DNA from 3 places in the Pseudodesulfovibrio sp. JC047 genome. Region 1 is predicted to be linked to each of the others. Evidence: predicted binding sites of a transcription regulator. Region 1 holds the regulator's gene; each other region holds the start of a gene.

Region 1 (6,164 bases):
AGAGAGAAGAGCGCAAAAAAAAAGCGACAGATGCAAACCAGGTAAATTGTGTATGGATAATCATGAGTCGAACCTCACCTGGACCGGATCATTGGGAACACATCGAAAATCGAGTTTTACCCCTTTCCGATTGAGCATTTTAAGACAATTTTCATCTTCATCGGATAGTGCGACACTTGGAGAAATCTGTTTTTTCCCGGGGCTGTAATGAACATTACCAATATTCAGAACATTAAAATCAAATCCGGCTTCATACGCCCGTCTCGCATCAGCACAACTGGAAAAAAGAATAATGACCTGATCCCCGCCAGGCACAATTTTCGCTAAGGTTTCATGAAGGTCGTCAACATCGACAAAAACGCTGTCGACTGTTTGCGGGATGGCCAAAGACATGATTTCCTGTTGCAAAATGTCATGCGCCAATTCATCATTGGCCACAACAACATGTTTAGCTCCAGTATACGGAAGCCAAGTCTCAATAATCTGGCCGTGAATCAGGCGGTTATCTATACGGGCAAGAATCACGGCAACACCCTATTTTTTCGTTTTTTTTCGCAGCATCGCGCCCGCGACCTTAATTCCCTGGCGGCCAGCATTCTTGACCGCTTCAGCCAAGGCATCCAAATTCATTTTGCGTGACTGTATGGTCGCGACCAGCATCGGCAAATTGACACCGGTGATAACTTCAAGATTTTCTGACTTCATCAGGGAAAGGCTCATGGTGGTTGGAGACCCTCCAAACAAATCCGTCAAGGCGACGACCCCCTTGCCAGTTTCCACTGTCTGAATGGCTTTCCTGACAGCTTCCATGGTCTCATCCACGCTCTTTTCGACATCAACACCCACAGCCAAACAGTTTTTCTGTTCGCCCATGACCATTGTTGCCGCATCCAGCAAGCTTGCTCCAAAAGTGGAGTGAGTCACCAAAACGATGCCGACCATTGCTTCTTTTTTATCAGACTTTACAGCCATCATTTACCCAAGTTCCATATGTCGATGTTCAATTGAAACAGTATACCCTTTTTTCTTCAGGGCCACCAGCACGGACTCTCCAACAGAAACAGACCGATGGCGTCCTCCGGTGCATCCGAGAGCGACAGTCATTCGATATCGTCCCTCATCCGCATAGAGTGGAAGCATATACGTCAGGAAATCCAGAAAACGTGTTTTGAATTCTCCCCCGACCTTGCTGTGAAGTACATAGTCGGCAATGGCCTTGTCTTGTCCGGAAAGCGACCGAAGATTCTCTTCAAAATAGGGATTTGGCAAAAATCGCAAATCAAAGACCAAATCAGCTTCGGACGGAACACCATATTTGAAACCAAAAGAAATAAGATGAACCCGCATTCCGCGCCCGACTTCTTCAATAGCCGACCATTTTGTCTGAACAACGCGCCGAAGGTCATGAATGGAATAATTGGTTGTATCAAGAACCAAAGCTGCACCGGCTCTCACTGGTTCGAGAAGTTCCTTTTCCTGCTCAAGAGCCTGTTCCAATCCAAGATTTCGATATTCCAAAGGATGCGGACGACGAGTCGTCGCATACCGGCGCACCAGTTCACTCATTCGAGCTTCAAGGAAGACAACCTGTGGAGTAATGCCAAGTTCCCTGAAATCATCCAAGACTTGGTCCCATCCATCGACGAATTCAAACTGCCGCAAATCCATGCCGAGAGCCAAGCCACGATATTGCGAATCGAATTTGAGAATAAGATCCGCAATCTTTGGCGAAATTTTCGAGGGCAAGCCATCAATACAGAAAAAGCCCAGATCCTCAAATACATTGAGGGCTGTGCTTTTCCCCGAACCGGAAAGCCCGGTCACAATGATAACGGGAAAAGGATTGGAAGGCGTCACGAAGAAGTCCTTTTTGGATTAAACACTTTTAAGCAGTCCCCACAACTCGTCACGTCCTTCGGCTTCTAAAAAAGAACGACGAAACGTCTCGTCTTTCAACAACCGAGAAATTTGCGCAAGAACTCGCAGGTGAATGCCCACGGCTTCTTCCGGGGCAAGAACAAGGAAAAAGATGGTACATGGCTTCTGGTCAAGGGCATCATATTCGACTCCCTTGAGACTTCGACCCACAATAACATGCATGGCATCGAGGCCATCCACTTTGCCATGAGGGATGGCAATGCCATCACCAATGCCGGTGGTCCCCAGCTTTTCACGTTCGAGAAGGACACGAACCGCGAGGTCCGTGTCCATCTCTGGATATTTTGCGCCCAAGGGGGCGATAAGTTCTTTCAAGGTATCCGATCGTGTTTCGGATACTATTTCGGGAAGGACACAGTCCTTCGCCAGGTAATCACCAAGTTTCATTTTCTAGTACCCAGGATCAATAAGACCATAATCGCCATTTTTTCGTTTATAGATGACATTAAGGCCTTCAGTTTCGGCATTACGGAACACCAGGAATTCATTTTCAAGCGCATCGAGTTGCATGGCGGCTTCATCAACAGACATCGGTTTCGGAACATATTCGTCAGTACCGACAATGGTGGGCGCAGAATCACTCGGCATATCCTCATAAGAAAGGACATTCATGTGGACCATCTTGTTTCCACGGCCCTTTTTCGAGCGACTTTTCATTTTTTCACGCATCTTCCGCAGCTGAGCTTCCAACTTGTCCAACACCATGTCAATGGTGGAATACATGTCTTCCGAAGCTTCATACGCGGAGATATGAATGCGATCCGAGTTCAAAATGACGTCCGCCTTGTGGCGAAATTTATCGACCAGCAGGTTGACCTGCAAATCGGCTTCCGAATCGGAAACGTATCGTGCTACCTTTTCAAACCGCTTCTTAGCGTATCCTTTGAGATGATCGGACGGCTCAAAGTTCTTGAAAGTGAAGCTGATGTTCATACGTTGCCTCCTTGTTTTGAGTGCGGCAAACAGGATTAGAAATACTGCTTGCGTTTTGAAGAAGACGGAATGCCCATGGCGGAACGGTATTTTGCAACAGTGCGTCGGGCGATATTAACCTCGAGTTCTTCCTTGAGAATATCACCAATCCGTTCATCGCTTAAAGGTTTTTTCGAGTCTTCATCTGCAATCATTTTCTTGATGAGCGCCTTGACGCTCTCTGAACCCACTTGTGACCCATCGTCCAAATCCAAGGCTGAGTTGAAAAAAAACTTCAGCTCATAAATGCCATGTGGAGTCGAAACATACTTACTCGTGGTAATCCGGCTCACGGTGGATTCATGCATCTCGATATCTTCGGCGACCTCCTTGAGGATCAATGGTTTGAGTTTTGTCACGCCTTCTTCAAAAAAATCTCGTTGAAAACCGACAATACTCTCAACCACTTTGTACAATGTTCTCTGACGCTGGTACAGACTTTTCATCAGCCATGCGGCAGACCGCATTTTTTCTTGAAAATATTCTTTTTCTTTGTGTGCGGCCCCTTTCATGGAATCCATATAAAAGGCGTTCATCTGTAATCGTGGCAATCCGTCTTCATTCAAAATGATGATGAAATCGTCACCATACTTGTACACGAAGACATCCGGGCTGACATAATGCGGCTCGGTGCTGGAAAAATTGGTCCCGGGCATAGGGTCAAGCGTTTGCATTAAATCCAGATAGGACTTGAGATCTTCCATGGAAATCTTGAATTTACGAGCCAAAGGCTTATACCGATTCTTTTCGAGATCTTCCAAATGGTCGGTGACAAGCGAAACAAGAACGGGATCGTCATATCCTAAGACATCCATCTGAACTAACAGACATTCCTGTGGCGTTCGTGAAGCGACCCCGACAGGATCAAGTCGTTGGATCCGAAGAATGGTTGATTCAATGTCTTCGCTGGACGCGTCAACCATGGATTGCAGATCCTCGGTGGAGGCCTGCAAATAACCATTTGAATCAAGATTACCGAGAATCATTTCACCGATCGCAATTTCCTGTTCGGTAAAATTGGAAAGCCGCATTTGCCAATTGATATGCCCCTCAAGAGAGGGCTTCGAAGCGAGACGAGCCTCGAAAGACATCCCTTCTTCGGGGATTTCGGCGTCGCGACCAGTGGCCTGTTTTGAAGTGCTGGAAAATTCTCCCAGGTAATTTTCCCAGTCGGCATTACGAACCAACTCTTCTTCAGCCTGGGATTCGGTCAACGTTTCCGACGCATCAGCAACATCAGCTTCCGTTTCCTTTTCATCAAGAAAAGGATTTTCCAGAAGTTCCTGCTGAACAGTTTCAAGCAACTCCAGACGAGAGAGTTGCAGCAATTTAATGGCCTGCTGCAACTGTGGTGTCATGACCAATTGCTGAGAAAGCTTGAGTTGTTGTCTAAGTTCCAATCCCATAATGTATTTCTCGAAAGGCTAATAGAGTCTTGTTTGATCCACCGGGTTCAAAGCAGGTTCCGGTTCTCCCTTTATGATTCTGATTTAAGTATGTCACACCTACGACAACGAAGCAAGGAGATTGTTATAACCTGCCGTTACTATTCATTATATAGTGGCATTGAAATAGCATGAAAAAGTGTACCAACGATTGGGTACACTGTAAATCGAGAAAGCGTAAAAGTTGAAACGCGGGAATTACAGGCTGAAGTCCTCGCCAAGATAAATCTGTCGTGCACGACTGTTTTGAACAATTTCTTCAGGCGATCCTTCAAGAATAACATTGCCTTCATACACAAGGTATGCCCTGTCACAAATGTTCAACGTCTCACGCACGTTATGATCGGAAATCAGAATACCGATTCCCATACTTTTCAAGACTGAAATAATTTCTTGAATATCAATGACCGCGATGGGGTCAATCCCTGCAAACGGTTCATCCAAAAGGATAAATTGTGGATCAAGAATCAAAGCCCGTGCAATCTCAAGCCGACGACGTTCTCCACCAGACAAAAACATGGCAGCCTGATCGGCCAATTTCGTGATGGTAAACATCTCCATCAATTCATTGGCCCGGGCCATTTGCTTTTTGGCAGACAATGAAGTCTGTTCAAGGATGATTTCCAAATTTTGTCGGACAGTTAGCTTTTTGAAAATGGAACTTTCCTGTGGAAGATAACTCACTCCCATTCGAGCCCGTTCATGAAGCGGTTTTTCCGTCAAATCTATGCCGCTCAAAGTCACATTGCCGGTATTTGGCTCGACAATGCCCACAAGCATATAGAATGTCGTTGTCTTTCCCGCGCCATTCGGACCGAGTAGCCCTACAACCTCTTGAGGATTCAGCTCCAGATTGATGCCGTGCACGACCTCTTTTTGGCCATACCGTTTGGAAAGATTTGTCGCCCGGAGTCCTTTTTCCATTTATTGCACCTTCATGTTGCCAGGTGTCATGAAAATAGCCTTGACCCGTTGCCCGGTTCCACCCACCACTTCAGATCGATTGTCTTTGATATCAAATTTGATAATTTCGCCGGTCAGACTATTAGGACCGTCCTGCAACAAAGGGTTCTGCTCCATTTGCAACATTTGTTCTGTGACAAAATACGTGAGTTTGCCACAGGTACCTTCCGATGTACCTTTCTTGGCTTTGACATTTCCCTCTGCAATGATGCGATCAACACTGTCCGCGGTCAATTTCTTGCCGGTTTTGGAAGAAAGATATGCAGACAAGGAATCGGCCCACAACGTAAGTTGTCCATGCTCGGCAACAACATTCCCCACAAACGAAACAACCTTTCCGGTCTCGTCATACGTCATCCGGTCAGAAGTAATTTTGACCGGCATTTTGCTTGGATCGATTCCAATTTTTGAGGCATCTTCCCGAGGTGCCGCGACAACGGGGGCCTTGACCTTACCCTCTCCTTTTTCCGTGGAAGAAACGGTTTGAGCCTGTTGTTGTTTTTCAACCTGAGACAGCACGGTCTCTTCAACTGGCTCCAAGAATTTGATATTGGAATATCCTATGGCTTTTTTCTTTTCCCGAACCGCTTCGGTGGGATTAAAAACTGCTGCCCATCCATTTTTGATAAAATCAACTTTGACCCGTTGTCCTTTGGTCAAAGTCAGCACATGCTCACTCGCTTTGTCAGGACGTTCCCGGACATTGAGATTAACAGTGGCTTCTCGAAGCTCTCCCCATTCCCCAGCCTGGACCGTAGAAGGGAAAATCAACAATGCCACCCCAAAAAATAGGGCCAATATATCTCGTTTTGTCATGAACGACTCACTCCTCATCTTCATCCGGCA
Region 2 (6,164 bases), on a different contig from region 1:
AGAGAAAAGAATCCGGTGCCGCACCCCGTGTCCACAACCTGCATCCCTGGTTCGACCAAATGACCGAACATTTTGTTGGGGGATTGCAACATCCCGCGGACAGGGTTGTTGAGTGTCCATTGCTTGCGCCAGGACATGACATGGATTTCTCGGCTGGTGTCAGTTGAATTCATGGGTGTCTCCTTTGTTGTGTGTGAAATATAAATATGAACTCATGTTCATATTGTCAAGCACAAAACTCAACTATCGCACAAGGAGAGGAGGGGTGGTTATGCGTGGCGCATGGTCAGCATGATGTCTGTTCCGGTCATTTCCGTGTTGATGATGCGGAAGTTGACAGCGTCCGCCATGGAGACGGAGGCCCGACCGGAGTAGGCGGCGGGGGCGAGATTGTCACCAAGTATGCGGGGGGTGACAAAATGAATGAGTTCATCAGCCAGCCCTTGTTCGATAAGGGTCATGGCGAATGTACCACCGCCTTCGCACAGGGTGTAGTGACATCCTTTTTCGTACCGGAGTCGTTCGAAGCCGTAGGCAAGTGTCAGGTTGCCGGGGGAGCCGGGCAGGGGCCAGACCGAGGAACCCCGGCTGCGGAGTCGGTCGGCGGCTGTGCTTCGGGCCGCTGATTCTGTGGTCATGAAGATAGCCTGTTCTGGGCGGTCCCTGAGCAGGGTGTGTGACGCCGGGTCTTCCGGCAGTCGAGAGGTCACTACCACGCCAAAGGGCTGAATGAAATCGTCGGGCAGGGTGTCAAGACGACAGGTCAGGCTGGGATTATCGGCGTAAAAAGTGGTTCCCCCGACAACGACGGCACCGACCATTCCACGAAGAGCATGGACCCGAGCAAAAGATTCCGGGCTGGAAACAGGTTCTGGTTTTCGTTCACGGGAAGCGATTTTGCCATCCAGTGTGGCGGCCATCTTGACGATGTTGAATGGCGAGTGGGAGCGTTGCCACAGGAGAAAATCGGCAATGAGGTCGGTGCATTGCTGTTCGAGAATACCGACAGTCACTTGGATGCCGTGGTGCTTCAGCTTTTCGACACCACCGGCGGCAACAGGGTTGGGGTCGCGGGTCCCGACGCAGACTTTGGCGATACCGGCCTCGATGATGGCGTCGGTGCATGGCGGTGTTTTTCCGTGATGGTTGCACGGTTCGAGCGTGACAAACATGGTCATCCCGGTCGGGTCAATGCCGAGTTCCCGGGCATTGGCCAGACATTCCCGTTCGGCATGGAGCTGTCCACATCTGGTGTGCCATCCACGAGCAACGATACGCCCGTCGTCAACGAGGACCGCGCCGACGCAGGGATTGGGCGCGGTCGCACCTCGTCCTTGCGTGGCCAGTCTAATGGCTTCGGCCATGAAACGTTCGTCGTTAGATGAATTCGCCTTCCATGAACACATAGTTCACTCCTGCTTCGGTCAGCATTTCTTCGGACAGTTCGTCTGGGTAGTTCTCTGCAAAGTAGATGTTCTGCACTTCGCAGTTAATAAGCATTTTTGTACAGAGAATGCAGGGTTTTGTCGTGCAATAGATGTCGCATCCCTTGAGGTCGACACTATGTGTGGCTGCCTGGATGATGACGTTTTGTTCGGCGTGAAGGCCTCGGCAGAGTTCATGCCGTTCTCCAGAGGGAATCCCCAGTTTGTCGCGGAGGCAGCCGACATCTTCGCAGTGTGGGATGTTGGTGGGAACGCCGTTGTATCCTGTCGCCAGAATACGTTTGTCGCGGACGGCGATGGCCCCGACAGCGCGGCGGATACAGGTGGAGCGCTGGGCCACCAGGTGGGCAATGCGCATGAAATATTCGGGCCAGGGTAATCGGTTTGGCATGAAAGCTCCTCAAACAGTCGAAAAAAGTAAAAGATGGTATGCCGTATTTATCAGGTCTTGCACTGAAAGAAAACAGGCGTGAACCGGCTTGTTCCATTGTGGGGTGAGCCGGTGGATGTGTGAGAGAAAGGGAAGCGCCCGTCCCGGGGCGCGAATATTAGATGCCTCAGCCGCCTCCAGAACCGCAGCCGGAATCCTGTACTGCATCGAGGTTCAAGCTTGGGCCGTCGGTTTGAATCGCGCAAACGCTGAGTTGTTTTTCTGTTTTTTCAGAACCACAGTTTGGACAGGGAACTGCGGCGTCTTGAGAAAAGACCAGTTCTTCGAAATTCGTGCCACAGTCCTGACAGGTATATTCATATATGGGCATGGAGAAACCTCGGGTAACATGATTGCTGTGCTGTTTCCAATGTGAAACTTTTGGGGCTGATGTCAAGGAAAGTCACTTGCACTTTGCACCGAATTTGTGCAAAAAAAGTGCATATGGCTGCACAGGGTATTGAGTCAGGTGTTGTTTGCTTTTTTGAAATATCATTGAAATCGATGCATTGCAAAGTTGGCACGGCATGTGCTTTACCTAGGGCACAAGAGGGAAATCCCTTCTTCCTGTTTGCACCAACATTTTAACGTATCGGAGGAACAATGAAGAAAAGAAATATCACCATCACGGCTCTGGCCGCGGTTTTGGTTTTGAGCATGGCCGCAGTGGCCATGGCCGGGCACGGATATGGGCACGGCAAGCGGAGCGGGAACGGGTGTGCCGTTTATGGCATGTATAACCAGTTGACCCCGGAGAAGCAGGCGGCGGTCGATACGATCGTTGACAAATATCAGCCTAAGATGACGGCAATGCGCGACCAGATTCGAGCTAAGCACACGACGTTGCAGGCCATGGTCAATGGCGGCAACGCCGATGAGCAGAAGATCACTGCGCTGACCAAGGACATCAGTTCCCTGCGTGATCAGATGCGTGATACCCGTGACGCCATGCACGCGGAATTGGAAAAGGAAACAGGTATCGTCGCTTTTAACGAACGTGGTCGCGGGTATGCCGGAGACTGTTATGGTCAGGGGCGTGGAGCCGGACACGGTTATGGCGGTCATGGTCAGGGTGGTCATGGGTACCATCAGGGACAGGGCAACCAGGTTCAGTAGAAAATATTTCCTTTAATCAGGAAAACAGGATGCTTGTGGGACGGTCTACCATGGTGGTGGCCGTCCCGCAAAAAGTTGAAAAACAACGTATGACTTCACGCGGAGGACTTGTTACAATGATTTGTCCTTTGCGTCGGGGGTTTTTTTATGGTGAGGAAAATTGTTTCGCTGACCGGACTGCTGTCCTTTCTTGTCACGCTGTTGACCAGCGTGATTTTGTACATTGTGCCCGAGGGACGTGTTGCCTATTGGGCGGATTGGCACTTGATCGGTCTGACCAAACACCAATGGGGCGACATTCATGTGACCATCGGGGCACTTTTTCTGGTGTCCATGGTTGTGCATATCTGGCTCAATTGGAAACCGCTTATGAGTGCGATGAAAAATCGTGCGCGGGAGCTGGTTGTCCTGACCGGACCGATGTTCGTCAGCCTGCTCCTGACGCTGTTTGTTCTTGTTGGCACGTTGCTTGGCCTTCCGCCCATGCAGCAGATTCTCGACTGGTCAGCTGAAATAAAGGAAGAGGCCACCGTAATATATGGCAATCCTCCGTATGGTCATGCAGAAACGAGTCCGCTTATGAAATTTTGTGGATTCCTCGGCCTCGACGCGCATCAGGCCGTGAAAACGCTTCATGCCGCCGGATATGATCCCACATTGAATGAATATTCTGTCATCAAGGATATTGCTCGTTCAAAAGGTGTCAGTCCTCAACAAGTATATGATACCATTCGGCAGGGTCAGGTCGTGGATCCGTATGCCTCCATGCCGGATCTGCCTCCCGTGGGCACTGGGAAATTCACGATCGCGACCGTGTGCGCCACCTACGGGCTTGACGTTCACGATGTTTTGGCGAAATTGAAAGCGGCGGGCATGGATGCCACGCCTGAGAGTTCTTTCAAGGCTCTGGCTGCAAAGCACGGGGGATCGCCCAAGGACATTTATTTGAGTATCAAGGGTCGGTAATCGTATGGAAGTTGTTCATTCCGATGAAAAAGAAAAAGGACCGTTGGTCGCCCTTGTCCTGGCACTTATCGTGCTGGGTGTGGGAAGTCTGTATCTGACATGGCGATCCATTGCGCAGCAGCGCAAGATTGTCGAGGATCACATGATAATGACCGGCAATTCGATTCTTCGCGGTGTGGACAACAATATCTTGCGCATTGCCAGGAATTTGCGCATTTCCCCACAGGCTCCGGAGCTTTTTCAGGCCATGTCGGAAGAATTGTTCGCCGAGTTGGTGAAATCCGAAGATATCGTCTTTATCACACTTTTTGGTGAGGATGGCCGGTCTTTGGTCTCTTCGGGCGAAGAAGAGCCACCAGTGTTCAGCCTGCCCGACTCCGTGACGAGTGATATTGAACCAGGGCGGGCCTGGCATGTGGTCACGCAGATTGGTAAAAAGAGTGTGCTCATTTCCGGTGTCCGTACCCAGCCTGGAATTTCGACGTTGTGTGGACTGCATCCGCTGCCGGACGGGACGCGACCTGGTGGGAACCACATGTCGCACCGTGGGCAAGGGATGATGCGTGGTTTGGGCAAGGATGGTAATGAACCACCGGCGTTTCTTGTGGTTGGTCTCAATGCGGAAAAACATATGGCCCAGTTTCGACAATATCGTCGGGCCGCCACCTATCAGACCGGGTATGTGTTTCTCGCCGCCGTGGTGTTGTGGTCATTGGTCTTTGCCTATTTGCGTCGTCGTGGCGCGAGTCGCCAACTGGTTCGGTTGGAACGGTTTCAAAGCAAGTTGCTCGACAATATGCCTGATGGGCTGGTGACGTTGGCGGAAAGCGGAGAAGTACTGGCTGCCAATTATTCGGCCAAGAAATTGCTTGCGCCAAAAGGGACGGATGGTGCTCCTGAAATTATCGGGACCAATTGGCACGATTTTGATTTCGGTCTGATCCAAGGAGAGTCCGGGTTGGTCGTTCCCTACGAATGGGAACAATTCGATTATCAGGGACGACTGCTTGAAATTTTGACATTGCCATTTCAGGAGGATGAAGCGGCCCCTGATTCTGATTTGGGACATCGGCTTGTGCTTATTCGTGACCGGACACAGCTTCGGTCATTGGAAGAAGACTTGAACGAGGCCAAACGGTTGGCTGAAATCGGGTCGTTGGCCGCCGGTGTGGCCCATGAAGTCCGTAACCCGCTGAGTTCGTTGCGAGGATTTGCCCAGTTGTTCGCCACCAAGCTTAAAGGGCAGGCCCCGCTCGATCAGTATGCGGGGGCCATGGTGCAGGAGGCCGACCGATTGAATCGGGTGGTCACGGACCTATTGTATCTGGCCCGACCCAGGGAGCTTGATCCTGTTGAAATCGATTTGTTGTCTTTGGGAGATTCCATCAAGCAGCTCATGCGGTTCGACTTTCAGGACAAGCTGACCACAGCGGAATTCGAATTTGGTCCGACAACGGTGTTTGCGGATCAGGATGCCCTCAGACAGATTTTGCTTAATCTGATAACAAACAGTCTTGATGCCATTGAAGGATGTGCTGATTGCGACAAACCCGGCCATATCCTCCTGACATCGGTACAGGGTAAGGATGGGGTGTGGCTGATCGTGGCGGACAATGGACCGGGCATGGACCCTGAATTGGAAGGGGATGTGTTCAAGCCGTTCATTACCGGCAAGAAGACGGGGACCGGCCTTGGATTGGCTATTGTCCAGAATTTTATGCGTGCGCATCGAGGCGAGGTCGTTATTCATTCCGAACAGGGGCACGGTACTGAATTGAAACTTTTTTTCCCGAAAAATCCTGAAAGCGACAGCTAAGGAAGTGATATATGATGGAAGAACGCAGAGTCCTCATAGTGGACGATGAGCCGGGGCATCGAATGATGGTCCGGGCGGTTCTTGAAGATGATAACTGGACGGTCCTCGAAGCAGACTCCGGAGAACAGGCCTTGCAAGTGCTTGCCGAAGAAGCGGAGTCGCATGTTTATCCAGATGTGGCCATGGTGGACATGAAGATGCCAGGTATGAACGGGATGCAACTTCTCAAGGAATTGCAGGTCCGGCGACCGAGTATGCCGGTGGTGCTGCTCACGGCATTTGGGAGTGTGGGGAGTGCTGTTGATGCCATGAAAAAAGGGGCTTTCGATTATTTGACCAAACCGGCAGATAACGATGAATTGACCGCAGTGGTTGGCAAGGCCTTTGGCTA
Region 3 (6,164 bases), on a different contig from region 1:
ACCTGCTCATGAGCAAACTGGGGCACGGCTCACTCAAAAAATATGCAAGACACCTGAACACCCCCCCTCTCGGGAGACGGAGAAATCATCCAATGCCTGATCCAATATACATCATGGTCTTCTGCGCATGGCTTGTCGGCGGCTTTGTCTCCGGCGTCAGCGGCATTGGAGGAGCCTTGGTTGCGGTTCCCGTGGCAGCCATGTTCATCCCCATGCACGACCTCATTCCGCTCAGTTGCATTCTGAATGTCATCATGGATGGATGTATCGCGTGTATGCACTTTCGACACTGCCGCGTGTCAGCCCTCTGGCCAATGCTGGTCGGATCACTGCCCGGGGCCATTCTCGGTCTGTTTATCCTGCAACTCGTTTCCGGAGCCATTTTGCAGGGAGCGGTTGGACTGCTGCTCCTCTATTATGTCTATTGGCAACAGACATTCCAGGTCAAAACAGTCCACAAGGAATCCTGGGGACGCGGTGGCGCCGCCGGGTTCGGAGCTGGATTACTGGGAACAGCCATCTCATTCGATGGCCCCCCGGTCGGAGCATACGGGCTGTATGTCAATTGGAGCCCCAGGGCCTTTCTGGGAACACTCGGCGTCTTCTTCGTTATCAGAGGCACCATGACCTGTGCCTTACAGGCTTCGGCAGGCATGTATACACCGGCGTTATTCAACTATGTACTGTATGGCATTCCAGCCACAATTCTAGGGACTCTCTGCGCTTTCCCCGTCGTCAAACACATCAATGTCGAAACCTTCAGACGCGTTCTCATGGTGGTCATCACCCTCGCAGGCATTGTCTGTCTCGGCCGTTCTTTTTTGTAAAAAAAAGCAGAGGGAGGTTGTGTCCCTCCCTCTGCTTCATGGACAGCCAATCCCGTTCTATTCATCGTCTTCAATGTTAAGCTGCTTTATCTTGTATCGCAGGCCCGCACCTGTCAGCTCCATAATCCGTGCGGCCTTTGCCACGTTACCGCCAGTGACTCGCAACACATTCCGTATGCATTCCGCCTCATACGTCTGCACGCATTCCTTGAGCGAAATGACATTGCTCCGTTTGATCGTCTGATAATCATAAAAGGTTTTCTGGGCAGAAGGTGTCACCACCGGTGCAACCGGACTGCATACAGCCTTGCGCGGAGCCTCTGCATTGTGACAGGCATCTCTGAAATGACGAGGAAGGCAGCCCCACTCAATGGACAACCGATCACCAATCAAGGCAAGACTCCCCTCTATGACGTGCAACAGCTCACGGATATTTCCCGGCCATTCATAGTCACGAAAAACGCGAAGGACCTCTTTATCGAGAACGATTTCCCCGCTGTTCCCACGATGCTCGGAACGATCGATAAATGTGCGGGCCAACAAAGGAATATCCCGTTTGCGTTGCCGCAATGACGGTATGGAAAGCCCCACAACGGCAAGACGGTAAAACAAATCTCGCCGCAAGATATTTTGCTCCACCGCAGACAGTGGATCGACATTCAAGATACTGATAACCCGGACATCCACTGGTATTTCAGTACGGGACCCAAGCCGACGGACCCGTTTTTCCTGGAGGACGCGAAGAAGCTTTGCCTGCAATCCCATGGGCATGGAATTCAGTTCATCAAGCAGCAATGTCCCGCCATCGGCTTCTTCGAAAAGCCCGGGTTTGTCTGCGGCATCAGTATACGCCCCCTTGGCCGTGCCAAAAAGAATCCCCTCCAGTAAATTTTCAGGAATAGCCGCACAATTCACCGGGACCAATGGATGCTGGCACCGAGTACTTGCAGCATGGATCGCCTGCGCAAACAACTCCTTCCCGGTGCCGCTTTCTCCCCATATCATGACGGGCGATGCCGACTGCGCAGCGGTTCGCGCCTCATTCATCACTTCGATCAAGGCAGCATCTTTCCCAATCAGACTGTCAAACGTATAATATTCATACGGACTTTTTTCAGGAACAACGCCCTTTGCCGACCGCTTGTGCCGCTTCACCAAGGACGTGGTCCCTGTCCAGATGGTGAAAGCAATGACGCCATCCTTTTTCCCGTGATCAAACAATGGGAAAAAATCCGAAACCGTACTGGCAAGATAGTTGTTCGTCGTCTTGTAAAAATAACTTTTCTTGAGCAACGGCTGTCCCTTTTGAAGGCATTCAAGCGTCGGAATACACTTCACATCATGTGGCACATAAAGATCCGTTATATGCTGTCCCTCAACAGGAACTCGGCCAAAACCATCAACAAGACTTTGTATGGGATTCATGTATTCACACAGGCCATTTGCGTCCACGACAGCAACACCAAGCCCCATATCATCCCAAATGGCTTTCATGGAAGGCGTTAATACGCTCTCACGATTAACATTAAAGAACTTTTTCTTGTCAAAATACATAGCATACAACCCCTTCAAAATGAGTGTGAATACAAGGAAAAAGTGTGCGTCCAGCCCTCCAATGAAAAATTTTTGTAGAAAAAGAAAGTTTTTTTTATAAAAAAAAACTTTTTTCACGATCTCATAAAGTCGCTAAATTGACCAATAAACACTGTTATATCAAGGTGTTATTACTTAAAAAAGCACAAAAACAACGAAATGGCACACCTCCTGCTAGTTACAAAAAGAACAAGCGACGGAACACCGCTTTCAATTTTCTTCAGGGAAAATCTTACACAAACAGGAGATATCAATGACCAATCTTTCGACGATACACGATACCGAATCAACAGCCACGGAATCCATGGGATATGGCATCAATTGGGATACCGCTGAAAATCGAGTCAAGGAACTCAAGAGTTTTCTCATGAACGCTCCACAGGTGATGGACCCCGAACGGCTGCAATTTCTCAACGAAGTCTATAAAGAATACCAAGGTGAATCCACATTCTACATTCGCGCCAAATTGTTTGAACGTGTCCTGACCAGAAAAAACATTTTCCTCGATGGCAATCCCATCGTTGGCACGCTCACCGGCGTGCGAGCTGGTGTCTACGCATACCCGGAATGGAACGTTTCCTGGATCAAGGAAGAGATGCAGATGGCCAAAATGGCCTCACTGGGCGAGATGAAAATTCCGGCCGAGACACAGGAATTGCTGGAAAAAACCTACAAGCTGTGGAAAGGCCATACCTGCATTGACCTGAACAACAAATTGTTCAAGGAAAAATATGGCATCAACCCCAAGCCGTATGCCAAGGCCGGCATGTATTATGAAAACGTCAGTGTTGCGAGTGGCTCCGGCATTGCCGACTATCCCATGGTCCTGAACAAGGGGTTGCGCTGGCTCATTGACGATGTCAAAACTCGTTTTGAGAACTGCCCCACCACGCTGGCGAACACTGAAAAGCACGAACTGTACCGGTCCATGCTCGTGACGCTGGAAGCGGTTATTGCCCACTCTCATCGCTATGCGGACCTTGCCGAAAAAACCGCTGCCGACGAAAAAGACCCCAAGGCCAAAAAAGAGCTGCTGGAAATCGCTGAAATCTGCCGCCGTGTTCCCGAATTCCCGGCCCGCAACTTCCGCGAAGCAATCCAGTCATTCTGGTTCATCCATCTGGCCATTGAAATCGAGCAAATGGCATGTGCAACCTCTCCGGGGCGCTACGGTCAGTACATGTACCCCTTCTTCAAAAAAGATATCGACGAGGGGAACCTGACACGGGAACAGGTCTCTACCCTCCTTAAATTTCAGTGGATCAAACATCTCGAACTGGCAGAATATCAAGGCAACTCATACGCACTGACCCTGTCCGGCCACACAGGACAAAGCATCACCATCGGAGGCGTGGATGCCGATGGCAATGACGCCAGCACCGAGCTGGAAGAAATGTTGCTCGATACCCAGGTCACAATGAAAAACATTCAGCCCACGCTGACACTGCTCTATCATCCCAAGATGAAAGATTCCTATCTGAAAAAAGTAGTGGAATGCATTCGTGGCGGGTCCGGTCAGCCGCAGATTTTGAACAACACTGTGGTTGTTCAACGAAACCTCGCCCGATTCGGACAATATGAAGGAGGCATTTCGCTGGAAGATGCCAGAAACTGCGGCAACTACGGTTGTGTCTCCACTGGCATTTGCGGCAAAGGCAGCTTCATCACTCAGGAAGATCAGCCCTGCCTCGCCAAGATCGTCGAGGTCATGCTGAACAACGGCAAATGCCCAGTCACGAAAAAGAACGTTGGTGTTGAAACCGGCGATCCCACCGAATTCACCTCCTTTGACGAGGTCTACGACGCGTACAAAAAACAACTCGACCACCTCTTCAACATCTCCCGGAAACATTCTGACCTGAGCCAAATGGCCAGACTCCAAGTCGTTCCGAGTATCTTCCGTTCCGCGATGTATGACGGCTGCATTGAAAAAGGTGTCTGCGAAGAGGCTGGCGGAACCCGTTATCCACAGGTCAACCCCATCATGACCGCCGGTGTCGATGCGGCAAACTCCCTGCTCGCGATCAAGCATCTGGTTTTTGACACCAAAAAGCTCACGATGAAAGAACTGTTGGATGCCATCAAATCGAACTTCGAAGGCTGCGAAAACATCCGAAAAATGTGCTTTGACGCCCCCAAACACGGCAACGATTACCCAGAAGTCGAAGCATTCGTGCAACAATACTACAGGGATGTGGATGCCATCCACCACGCTCAAGGGCCGGACTGCTTTGGCTACCGCACTCCGCTGGATGCGTACTCCCTGTCCTACCACAACTACTTCGGCGCACTCATGGGTGCCTTGCCCAATGGCCGTAAGGCGGGTGTCGCCCTGACTGACGGCAGCGTCTCTGCCATGCCGGGAACCGACCACGAAGGCATCACCGCCCTCATCAAGTCCGGTGCGGAGGCTATTGATACCGTCCGATATGGAGCGAACCACTTCAACGTCAAGTTCTCTCCTTCTGTCATCGAAGGCCCACACGGAGCACGCACGCTCATCTCGCTGATCAAGACGTATTGCGACTTTGGCGGCTCCCATATCCAGTTCAACTGCGTTGACTCCAAGACATTGAAAGACGCACAGGTCAACCCGAAAGAATACTCGGATCTGGTTGTTCGTGTCGCCGGTTTCAGCGCCTACTTCACCCGTCTGGACATGGGCGTTCAGAACGAGATTATCAAACGCACAGAATACACTTCCTAAAGGGTATACTCCACAGGGTGGGACATCCTCCACATTCAAGTCCCACCCTGTCCCTTTGGACATATCACGACAGGGACGGCTCAGCCGTCCACTCAACTCACAACACCTATCTGCGGAGACACGTATGAGTCAGGGAATGATTTACAATATTCAACGAATGTCTGTTCAGGACGGTCCGGGATTGCGAACCACGGTTTTTTTGAAAGGATGTCCGCTCTCCTGCCTCTGGTGCAGTAATCCGGAATCGCAAAGAACAACACCGCAGCTGATGTTTTTCGAATCACTCTGCACCGGATGCGGCGCCTGTATGAACGTCTGCCCTGCCGGGGCCGTGGTCCCACTGGACGGGAAATTCGGACGAGATGTCGAGAAATGTATCAACTGTGGCCAATGTGCCGACGTGTGCCCGAGCAAAGCCCGCGAAATAGCTGGCAAGGAAATGACTGTCGAAGCCATTATGGATGTCGTCCGTAAAGATTCCCTCTTTTATGAGAACTCAAACGGCGGGGTCACTTTTGGCGGAGGAGAACCAACAGCTGGCGGCGCGTTCTTTCTGGATCTGGCACAGGCGGCGCATGACGAAGGATTTCATATCACTGTTGATACGTGTGGTTTCTGCCCTGCTGAACGCTTTGACCGCACCATCGAACTGGCAGACCTTTTCTTGTTTGACTGCAAACACATGGATCCGGAGCAGCATAAAAAATACACCGGACAGGATAACACCATCATTCTACGAAATCTGCGGGCAGCCCTGAATTCCGACACACAGGTCCGTCTTCGTATGCCGTTGATGCCAGACATGAATGATTCTGACGAAAACATCGCAGCCATGGCGAACTTCTTCAAGGAATTTGACAGAACAGAAATCGAAGTGATGCCCTGTCACGCTTTTGGCCGTAACAAATATGCGGCCCTGGGATGGCCCTACCGGATGTCTGGCGAATACACGCCGGAACAACTGAATGTCGTTCTGGAACGATTTGCCAACCACGGTCTGAAAACCGTCATTGTGTAACGACTCCAAAAGGATTCAC

Evidence for each region. Region 1 encodes sigma-54, which starts transcription at its own class of promoters, with help from an activator protein. Its sites were predicted from a motif close to CTGGCACGGNNNNTGCTT; they were not measured.
Region 2: GO013_RS05400 (periplasmic heavy metal sensor) is a predicted target of sigma-54. The motif match lies at 2,393-2,410, and genes of this name have one in related genera.
Region 3: GO013_RS04455 (glycyl radical protein) is a predicted target of sigma-54. The motif match lies at 2,580-2,597, and genes of this name have one in related genera.

Annotation. Positions count from the first base shown of each region.
Region 1 is NZ_WUEH01000008.1:118,419-124,582, forward strand. Features, by position in the region: gene GO013_RS07160 (PTS sugar transporter subunit IIC) at 1-47, opposite strand, end outside; gene GO013_RS07165 (PTS sugar transporter subunit IIB) at 61-525, opposite strand; gene GO013_RS07170 (PTS sugar transporter subunit IIA) at 535-975, opposite strand; gene rapZ (RNase adapter RapZ) at 976-1,857, opposite strand; gene GO013_RS07180 (PTS sugar transporter subunit IIA) at 1,876-2,325, opposite strand; gene raiA (ribosome-associated translation inhibitor RaiA) at 2,329-2,871, opposite strand; gene rpoN (RNA polymerase factor sigma-54) at 2,907-4,316, opposite strand; gene lptB (LPS export ABC transporter ATP-binding protein) at 4,554-5,279, opposite strand; gene lptA (lipopolysaccharide transport periplasmic protein LptA) at 5,280-6,134, opposite strand; gene lptC (LPS export ABC transporter periplasmic protein LptC) at 6,142-6,164, opposite strand, start outside.
Region 2 is NZ_WUEH01000006.1:70,425-76,588, forward strand. Features, by position in the region: gene GO013_RS05380 (class I SAM-dependent methyltransferase) at 1-173, opposite strand, end outside; gene ribD (bifunctional diaminohydroxyphosphoribosylaminopyrimidine deaminase/5-amino-6-(5-phosphoribosylamino)uracil reductase RibD) at 270-1,406, opposite strand; gene GO013_RS05390 (cytidine/deoxycytidylate deaminase family protein) at 1,378-1,836, opposite strand; gene GO013_RS05395 (zinc ribbon domain-containing protein) at 2,003-2,206, opposite strand; gene GO013_RS05400 (periplasmic heavy metal sensor) at 2,479-2,991, shown strand; gene GO013_RS05405 (DUF4405 domain-containing protein) at 3,139-3,957, shown strand; gene GO013_RS05410 (ATP-binding protein) at 3,962-5,773, shown strand; gene GO013_RS05415 (sigma-54 dependent transcriptional regulator) at 5,785-6,164, shown strand, end outside.
Region 3 is NZ_WUEH01000005.1:46,191-52,354, reverse strand. Features, by position in the region: gene GO013_RS04465 (TSUP family transporter) at 1-827, shown strand, start outside; gene GO013_RS04460 (sigma 54-interacting transcriptional regulator) at 885-2,321, opposite strand; gene GO013_RS04455 (glycyl radical protein) at 2,674-5,127, shown strand; gene GO013_RS04450 (glycyl-radical enzyme activating protein) at 5,252-6,145, shown strand.